Regions from separate parts of the Neorhizobium descurainiae genome, predicted to be linked through region 2. Evidence: predicted binding sites of a transcription regulator. Region 2 holds the regulator's gene; the other holds the start of a gene.
The links. The regulator HrcA, encoded in region 2, represses chaperone genes, less so after heat shock. The targets are predictions, from matches to a motif close to GTTAGCACTCNCNNNNNGNGAGTGCTAAC.

Region 1 (4,181 bases), on a different contig from region 2:
ATGCGTCTGGTCGGCCCGCCTATCCGGCATTCCCTTACGATACCGGCGTGATGAGTGTCACCGATGCCATCCCCGGACTGATGCGCTTCGATGACAAACGCAATCGCCAGTTCAACAATCGCGCAACCAACTTCGACGTGGACGATGCGATTCAAAAGGCGGACATCGACGATCCTCAGCAACGGTTGATCAATGTCGACCAGTGGACCGATCTCAGCTCGTTTGCTTCCGAAGGCCGCAAGATCATCTTCTTTCATGGGATGAGTGACCCATGGTTTTCGGCAAACGACACGGTCGATTTCTTTGAGCGCATGAAAAAGGCCACCAAGACCAAGCTTCGGCCGGATGACTGGTCAAAGCTGTATCTTGTCCCTGGCATGGCACATTGCCGGGGTGGGCCTGCGGCACTCGATCAGTTCGACCTATTGAGCAAGCTCGTCGACTGGGTGGAGAATGGGAAGGCACCGGATCATGTGGTTGCTGCGGGAGCGGCGTTTCCGGGACGAACAAGGCGGCTTTGCCCTTATCCGTCACATGCGCATTACAAGGGCAACGGTGACCCGGATGACGGGGTTAACTTTGAGTGCCGCCCATAATCTGGGCGCGGGGGCAAGGCTCGCGCCGGGGCCCTGTCGCCACGGGGTCTGCCAGGCGCGACCGTATCCGTGCCATGGAGCTGGACACAGCTGAAGTTCGATCTCGATCTGAAGCGATCAGGATCCCGCCCGTGCCGGCGGGGCTGGAAAAAACGTCGGCCTCGGACGGCCTAGCGCAGCGGCCAGCGCTTGCTGGAACAGGCGATCAAACGATTGGCGAAGGAAGCGAGACGAGCGGCCTGATCAGTGGACAGCCATGCTCACCAAGGGGTAGGGATGCACAGCCTTGAACTGCGAGATCATCGCGCTTGCCTGTTGCAGAACGCGCTCGGCATTTCTGGGATCGTCGCGGGCAAGTTCGTCGGCATTGATGCGGATCGCTTCTGCCATATTGGCTGAAAGTGCGGCAAAGTGCCTGTTGCCTTCGACAAAGGCCTCACGTGCCGTACCCTCAAGGATGCGGGCGATGTCGACGAAGACCTCTTCCCGTTCCTCGATGCTGAGGTCTTTGATGCTGTCGATTTGCTCTTCCATATCGATCTCACTCTCAACAGACGTGCGATAGTGACCGAGCTGTTCAAGCCTCGGTCACCCAAGAGCTAGGAAGGGAAAAATCCGGATTCAAGTTTCAGTGCAGCTTGAACTCGCCCTCGACGCGGCGCCATTTGCTCGGCCGATGAGACGGTGGTGGGTACAGCGGACGGAATGCAGCGGCCCGTCGAGGCTCGTCTGCCAGAAATCGAGGAACCTGTGCATCGCAGGAAATGCGGGAGCCAGATCGTAGTCTTGCCAGACATCGGCCTGAAAAGTCGGGGATACGGTAGAGGATATGGGCGGTCGTGAGGCCATAGCCGCTGAGTTGACGTTCCAGATCCGACGAACACCGCACGCTTCATCTCCGTTCTATGACTGCGTGGTTGGCGCAAGTCCTGCGACCATCAATGAAGTCTGAACGGTGAAGATCGGTTTGTTGCTCCGTTACAGCCTTTTAGCAGTCGCCATGGGCGAGTGCTAATTTTTTCGTTTCGCTCTCTTGAAATCGAAAAATAGCCAAACCAGATCATTCGCGCAAAATGCTCGAAGAGAGGTTTTGCACCCGCCCGGACTGGTCATCCGGTCCGGTGAGGGGGAACAACGTCATCATTGTTTGTCCATTGGAGGAAAACATGTCGTTCCGACCGCTTCATGATCGCATTCTCGTCCGCCGGGTCGAATCCGAAGAAAAGACCAAAGGCGGTATCATCATCCCCGACACCGCCAAGGAAAAGCCGCAGGAAGGCGAGGTCATCGCCGTCGGTCCCGGCGCGCGCAACGACGCCGGCCAGATCCAGGCGCTCGACGTCAAGGTCGGCGATCGCATCCTGTTCGGCAAATGGTCAGGCACGGAGATCAAGATCGATGGCGAAGACCTGCTGATCATGAAGGAAAGCGACGTCATGGGCATCATCGAAGCCCAGGCCGAGCAGAAAAAGGCTGCCTGAGCAATCAACGCCACGAACCATCAGTCAGATAGCTGCCTATTGAGGAGTTAAAGAAATGGCTGCGAAAGAAGTCAAGTTCCACACCGATGCCCGTGAACGCATGCTGCGAGGGGTCGATGTGCTGGCCAATGCGGTAAAGGTCACCCTCGGCCCCAAGGGTCGCAACGTCGTGATCGACAAGTCCTTCGGCGCTCCGCGCATCACCAAGGACGGCGTATCGGTCGCCAAGGAAATCGAACTGGACGACAAGTTCGAGAACATGGGCGCCCAGATGCTGCGCGAAGTGGCATCGAAGACCAACGATCTCGCCGGCGACGGCACCACGACAGCGACGGTTCTTGCTCAGGCCATCATCAAGGAAGGCGCGAAAGCCGTCGCCTCCGGCATGAACCCGATGGACCTGAAGCGCGGCATCGACCTCGCCGTCGCCGAAGTCGTCAAGGAACTGAAGACCAACGCCCGCAAGATCACCAGCAATTCCGAAATCGCCCAGGTCGGCACCATTTCCGCCAATGGCGACACCGAGATCGGCCGTTATCTGGCGGAGGCGATGGAAAAGGTCGGCAATGAAGGCGTGATCACCGTCGAGGAAGCCAAGACCGCCGAGACCGAACTCGAAGTCGTTGAAGGCATGCAATTCGACCGCGGCTATCTCTCGCCCTACTTCGTCACCAATCAGGACAAGATGCGGGTCGAGCTCGATGAGCCCTATATCCTGATCCACGAGAAGAAGCTCTCGAACCTGCAGGCGATGCTGCCGGTGCTCGAAGCCGTCGTTCAGTCCGGCAAGCCGCTCCTCATCATCGCGGAGGATGTCGAAGGCGAGGCTCTTGCCACGCTCGTCGTCAACAAGCTGCGCGGCGGCCTCAAGATCGCTGCCGTCAAGGCTCCGGGCTTCGGCGACCGCCGCAAGGCCATGCTCGAAGACATCGCCATTCTGACGGGCGGCACGGTCATCTCCGAAGACCTCGGCATCAAGCTCGAAAACGTCACGCTGAACATGCTCGGTCGTGCCAAGAAGGTGGCGATTGAGAAGGAGAACACGACCATCATCGACGGCGTCGGCTCCAAGGCCGAGATCGATGGCCGCACGGCCCAGATCCGCGCCCAGATCGAGGAGACCACTTCCGACTACGACCGCGAAAAGCTGCAGGAGCGCCTGGCCAAGCTCGCCGGCGGCGTTGCCGTCATCCGCGTCGGCGGCTCGACGGAAGTCGAAGTGAAGGAGAAGAAGGACCGCGTTGACGATGCGCTGCATGCGACCCGTGCGGCGGTGGAGGAAGGCATTCTGCCGGGCGGTGGCGTCGCGCTGCTGCGGGCTGTGAAGGCTCTCGACAATCTCGCCGCCGCCAACCAGGACCAGAAGGTCGGCATCGAGATCGTGCGCCGGGCGATCGAAGCTCCGGTTCGTCAGATCGCTGAGAATGCCGGCGCTGAAGGCTCTGTCATCGTCGGCAAGCTGCGGGAGAAGGCAGATTTCTCCTACGGTTGGAATGCCCAGACGGGCGAGTTCGGCGACCTTTATGCCCAGGGCGTTATCGATCCGGCCAAGGTCGTGCGCACCGCGCTCCAGGATGCGGCCTCCGTCGCCGGTCTTCTGGTAACGACCGAAGCCATGATTGCCGAGAAGCCCAGGAAGGAGACCGCTCCGGCCATGCCCGCCGGCGCCGGCATGGACTTCTAAGGCGATCATTGCCGGAGGCCCGTCCTGTTTTCGCGGGGCGGGTCTTCTTGCATGGGGGTGACGATGGATCAAACAATGATCAAGAAATCGGAAGCGCCGCTCGACAACCGTGATCTTCAGATATGTCAGATGGTTTTTGACGAAGTCAGGGCGCAAACGAACATTGCCAAGAATTGCGAGGAGGCTGAGCGTATCGCCACGATCACGGTCGAGCTCTATCAGCAAGGGGTGCGCGATCCGGTCCACCTGAAGACTATGGTGGAAGTGGCACGCGGCCTGTTCGACAAGCCGCACTAAGAAGTGATTCCGGGCGGTTTTGGTTGCGCCCGTTGACATACGATCAATGGAGCCAGGAAATGGGAAAGGAAAGCGACAGCAATTTGTTACCGGAGCAAGCGACCTCGGCGATCAGCGCAGGAC
Region 2 (4,181 bases):
TCATTATTCCCTTTCCTTGCCCCAGCCCCTCATCCGCTTGCCGGCACCTTCTCCCCGCTTGCGGGGAGAAGGGTATATGCCGCACCGTTTTCGCAGATGCGACGTTTCGCGGGGCACGTTCCCTCTCCCTTCAGAACGGGGAGAGGGTTAGGGTGAGGGGCAATCTTATGCGATCGCCTGCTTCTGCAGCGCCACCAGTTCCTGCGTACCCGCCTGCGCCAGCGCCAGGAGCTGCAGGAATTCTTCCTGGCTGAAGGGCGCGCCTTCCGCCGTTCCCTGCACCTCGACAATGCCGCCGGCACCGGTCATGACGAAATTGGCGTCGGTCTCGGCCGCAGAATCCTCAAGGTAATCGAGGTCGATCACCGGCTGGCTGGCGAAGATGCCGCAGGAGATCGCCGCCACGTGATCCTTCAGCACCTTCTCGACCTTGATCATCGAGCGTGCTTCCATCCATTTCAGGCAGTCGTAGAGCGCCACCCAGCCGCCGGTGATCGAGGCGGTGCGGGTGCCGCCATCCGCCTGGATGACGTCGCAATCGACGGTGATCTGCCGCTCGCCGAGCGCTTCGAGATCGATGACGGCGCGCAGCGACCGGCCGATCAGACGCTGGATTTCCTGCGTGCGGCCACCCTGCTTGCCGGCGGCGGCCTCGCGCTTCATGCGTTCGCCGGTGGCGCGCGGCAGCATGCCGTATTCCGCGGTCACCCAGCCCTTGCCGCTGTTCCGGAGCCACGGCGGCGTCTTGTCCTCGAGGCTTGCGGTGCAGAGCACATGCGTGTCCCCGAATTTCACGAGGCAGGAGCCCTCCGCGTGCTTCGAAAAATTGCGCTCGAAAGAGACCTTGCGCATCTGGTTCGTCTGTCTGCCTGAAGGCCGCATGCTTTGCTCCCTGGATTTCGGTTTCTGCCTTCTAAAGCAATTCCAGGAAAAGTGCGAAGCGGTTTTCCGTCCGGAATTGCGAAATCTGGAAATCCCGCGCATGCCTTTGCCGGGGGGCCTGCTTTTTGAACGGCCGTGATGACGGCTTGGCTGATTTTCCCTTTTGCGAAGACGCGGGCGAATGACTATATTTTCCGGAAGGATCAACAGAGTGGTGAAGGTTTAGATGGGTTTTTCGGCACCGGCGGGTAGGGAGAGCGGCTCTGTGCTCGATGACCGTTCGCGCGAAATTTTCCGTCGCATCGTCGAGAGCTATCTCGAAACCGGTGAGCCGCTCGGCTCCCGCAACCTCTCCCGCCTGCTCCCCATGTCGCTTTCGCCGGCGTCGGTGCGCAATGTGATGAGCGACCTGGAGGAACTGGGCCTCATCTATTCGCCGCATATCAGCGCCGGCCGGCTGCCCACCCAGTCGGGCCTGAGGTTCTTCGTCGATGCCTTCATGCAGGTCGGAAACCTGTCGGAGGAGGAGCGCGCCAGCATCGACCGGCAGATCCGCCCCGCCGACCGCGACCAGCCGATGGAAAGCCTGATGGCGGAGGCGAGCCTGGTTCTGTCAGGCATGTCGCGCGGCGCCGGCCTCGTCATCACCGCGAAAAGCGATCCCGTGCTGAAACATGTCGAGTTCATCCGTCTGGAGCCCACCAAGGCGCTCGCGGTGCTCGTCGGCGATCACAACCAGGTGGAGAACCGCATCATCGAGCTGCCGGCGGGCGTGACGTCGTCGCAGCTCACCGAGGCGGCCAATTTCCTCAACGCGCATCTGACCGGCCAGACGCTGCCGGAACTGCGCAGCCAGCTGAAGAAGCTCAAGGACGAGGTGCAGGGCGCGCTCTATGCTCTCTCGCAGGATCTTGTGGAACGGGGTTTGGCCGTCTGGTCGGGAGACAGCGAGGAAGGCAAGCCGAGCCAGCTTATCGTCCGTGGCCGCGCCAACCTCCTTCAAGGCCTCGACGATACGGCCGATCTGGACCGCCTGCGCCTTCTCTTCGACGATCTCGAAAAAAAGGACAGCCTGCTCGAAATCCTCGACCTTGCCGAGCGGGGGCCGGGGGTACGCATCTTCATCGGTTCGGAAAACAAGCTTTTTTCGCTCTCGGGCTCTTCGCTCATCGTGGCGCCCTATCGCGACGGCGAGGATCGCATCATCGGCGCGGTCGGCGTCATCGGTCCGACGCGGCTCAACTATTCCCGCATCGTGCCGATGGTGGATTATACGGCCCAGCTGTTGGCAAGGCTGTCGCGCTGATCTCCGAGAGCCTTAGCCCAAGTTTCCCGTCAAGCCTTGATTTTTTCACCTTAAACCTCGATATCGGGCACAAAACTGAGCCCAGAAATCCAAGCAAGAATAACCGGAGACCGTCATGACCGACGAAACCAAGAAGAACGGACCTGACGCAACTGCCGCCGAAAACACGGCGGAAGCTGTGGCGTCTGCTCTCGAGGACGCGGCCACGGAGAATGCCGCGGAAACCAAGGCCCCGGAGGCAGTCCAGGAGCCTGACCCGCTTGACGTGCTGAAAAATGAGAATGCCGAATTGCGCGATCGCTTCCTGCGGCTTGCCGCCGAGATGGACAACCTGCGCCGCCGCACGGAGCGCGACGTGAAGGATGCCAAGTCCTATTCCGTAGCGGGCTTCGCGCGCGACATGCTCGCCGTTTCGGACAACCTGCGCAGGGCGCTGGACGCCGTCCCGACCGAGATACGCGCCGGTGCCGATGCCACGTTGAGCACGCTTCTCGAAGGCGTGGAAATGACCGAGCGCTCCATGCTCTCGGCGCTGGAGCGGCACGGCGTGAAGAAGATCGAGGCGGAGGGCCAGAAGTTCGATCCGAACTTCCATCAGGCCATGTTCGAAATCCCGGACGCCACGGTGCCGAACAACACGGTCGTTCAGGTCGTCCAGGCCGGCTTCACGATCGGCGAACGCGTTCTGCGCCCAGCCATGGTCGGGGTCGCCAAAGGCGGTCCGAAGCCGGAAGCGTCTGCGGCCACCGAAACGGCGGGCGAGAACAAGGCCTGACCGGCGGCCCGCAACCTTTCCTCCGTCCTGCCCGGGCTGTCCCGGGCGAAGACGCCTAATGCGCCGTCTCCAGCGCCTTGCTGGCGAGTGTCCTGATCATTTCCAGCTCCTTGCGCAGGTGGTCGCGAGTCCTTCGGTCCGCCTCCCCGATCGGGCTGTCTTCATCGCCGGCGATCGTGAAGATCAGGTCCAGCTCGTCGAGCAGATCGGGATCCTTGATCGCAAGAAGCGTGATCAGTGCTTTCAGCAGTTTGTCATTGGCCGCAATGCGGGCACGCGCTTCATCGTTCATGGCTGCCTCCACAGCTAACTGAGGAGATGTGGCAGGCGGCCGAAAAGGCAAAGGGGGTCTTGTCGGGCGTTCGGCTCCCGCGCCATGCAGACGATGCTGGAGAAGCTTCGAAAAAACCAAAACCGCCCGGCGCCTTTCCGGCGGCCGGGCGGCTCGTCTCGTCCCCACGAAAGCCCGTTTGCCGTCAGGCGGCGTGGTTGGCCTGCTCCTCGTTGAGGAAGGCGTAGATCGCCGAGGCGGAATCGGTCTTGCGCAGCTTCGCCACCAGTTCCTGGTCGCGCAGCACGCGGGCGATGCGCGACAGCGCCTTCAGATGGTCGGCGCCCGCACCTTCCGGCGCGAGCAGCAGGAAGACCAGGTCGACCGGCTCGTCGTCGAGCGCTTCGAAATCGACCGGCGCTTCGAGGCGTGCGAAAATGCCCTTGATCGAGGAGATGCTGTTGAGCTTGCCGTGCGGAATGGCGATGCCGTGGCCGACGCCGGTGGAGCCGAGCCTCTCCCGCTGCAGGATGACGTCGAAGATTTCCCGTTCGGCAACGCCGGTGAGCTTGGAAGCTTTCGCCGCCAGTTCCTGCAGAAGCTGCTTTTTGGAATTCACTTTGAGGGCAGGAATAATCGCATCTTGCTGCAGTAAATCTGCCAATGCCATTCTCGTCATCCTTTGTGCCGCAAGAGCTTTGCTCCAGGCGAAGGGGAGCGCCGCTGCCGACGCTCTCCCCAAGATTGTTCAGTTTTTGATATTGGTGGAATCGATCCAGCCAATATTGCCGTCGTTGCGGCGGTAAACGATGTTCAGCTCTTCCTTGCCGGGGCTGCGGAACAGAAGAACCGGTTCGTCGGTCATGTCCAGCGCCATCACGGCGCTTGCCACCGACATTGTCTTCAATTGTTTCGAGCTTTCGGCAACGATGGTCGGCGCGAAATCC

Region 1: groES (co-chaperone GroES) is a predicted target of HrcA. The motif match lies at 1,584-1,612, and genes of this name have one in related genera.

Annotation. Positions count from the first base shown of each region.
Region 1 covers NZ_JBLFFK010000007.1:241,554-245,734, forward strand. Annotated here, with positions in the region: gene ACMGE0_RS15120 (tannase/feruloyl esterase family alpha/beta hydrolase) at 1-596, shown strand, start outside; gene ACMGE0_RS15125 (hypothetical protein) at 840-1,130, opposite strand; partial or broken gene ACMGE0_RS15130 (usg protein) at 1,225-1,485, opposite strand; gene groES (co-chaperone GroES) at 1,763-2,077, shown strand; gene groL (chaperonin GroEL) at 2,133-3,761, shown strand; gene ACMGE0_RS15145 (hypothetical protein) at 3,825-4,058, shown strand; gene ACMGE0_RS15150 (hypothetical protein) at 4,118-4,181, shown strand, end outside.
Region 2 covers NZ_JBLFFK010000017.1:65,973-70,153, forward strand. Annotated here, with positions in the region: gene ACMGE0_RS24155 (VOC family protein) at 1-4, opposite strand, end outside; gene rph (ribonuclease PH) at 166-882, opposite strand; gene hrcA (heat-inducible transcriptional repressor HrcA) at 1,109-2,188, shown strand; gene grpE (nucleotide exchange factor GrpE) at 2,304-2,963, shown strand; gene ACMGE0_RS24175 (hypothetical protein) at 3,019-3,255, opposite strand; gene ptsN (PTS IIA-like nitrogen regulatory protein PtsN) at 3,440-3,904, opposite strand; gene hpf (ribosome hibernation-promoting factor, HPF/YfiA family) at 3,983-4,181, opposite strand, start outside.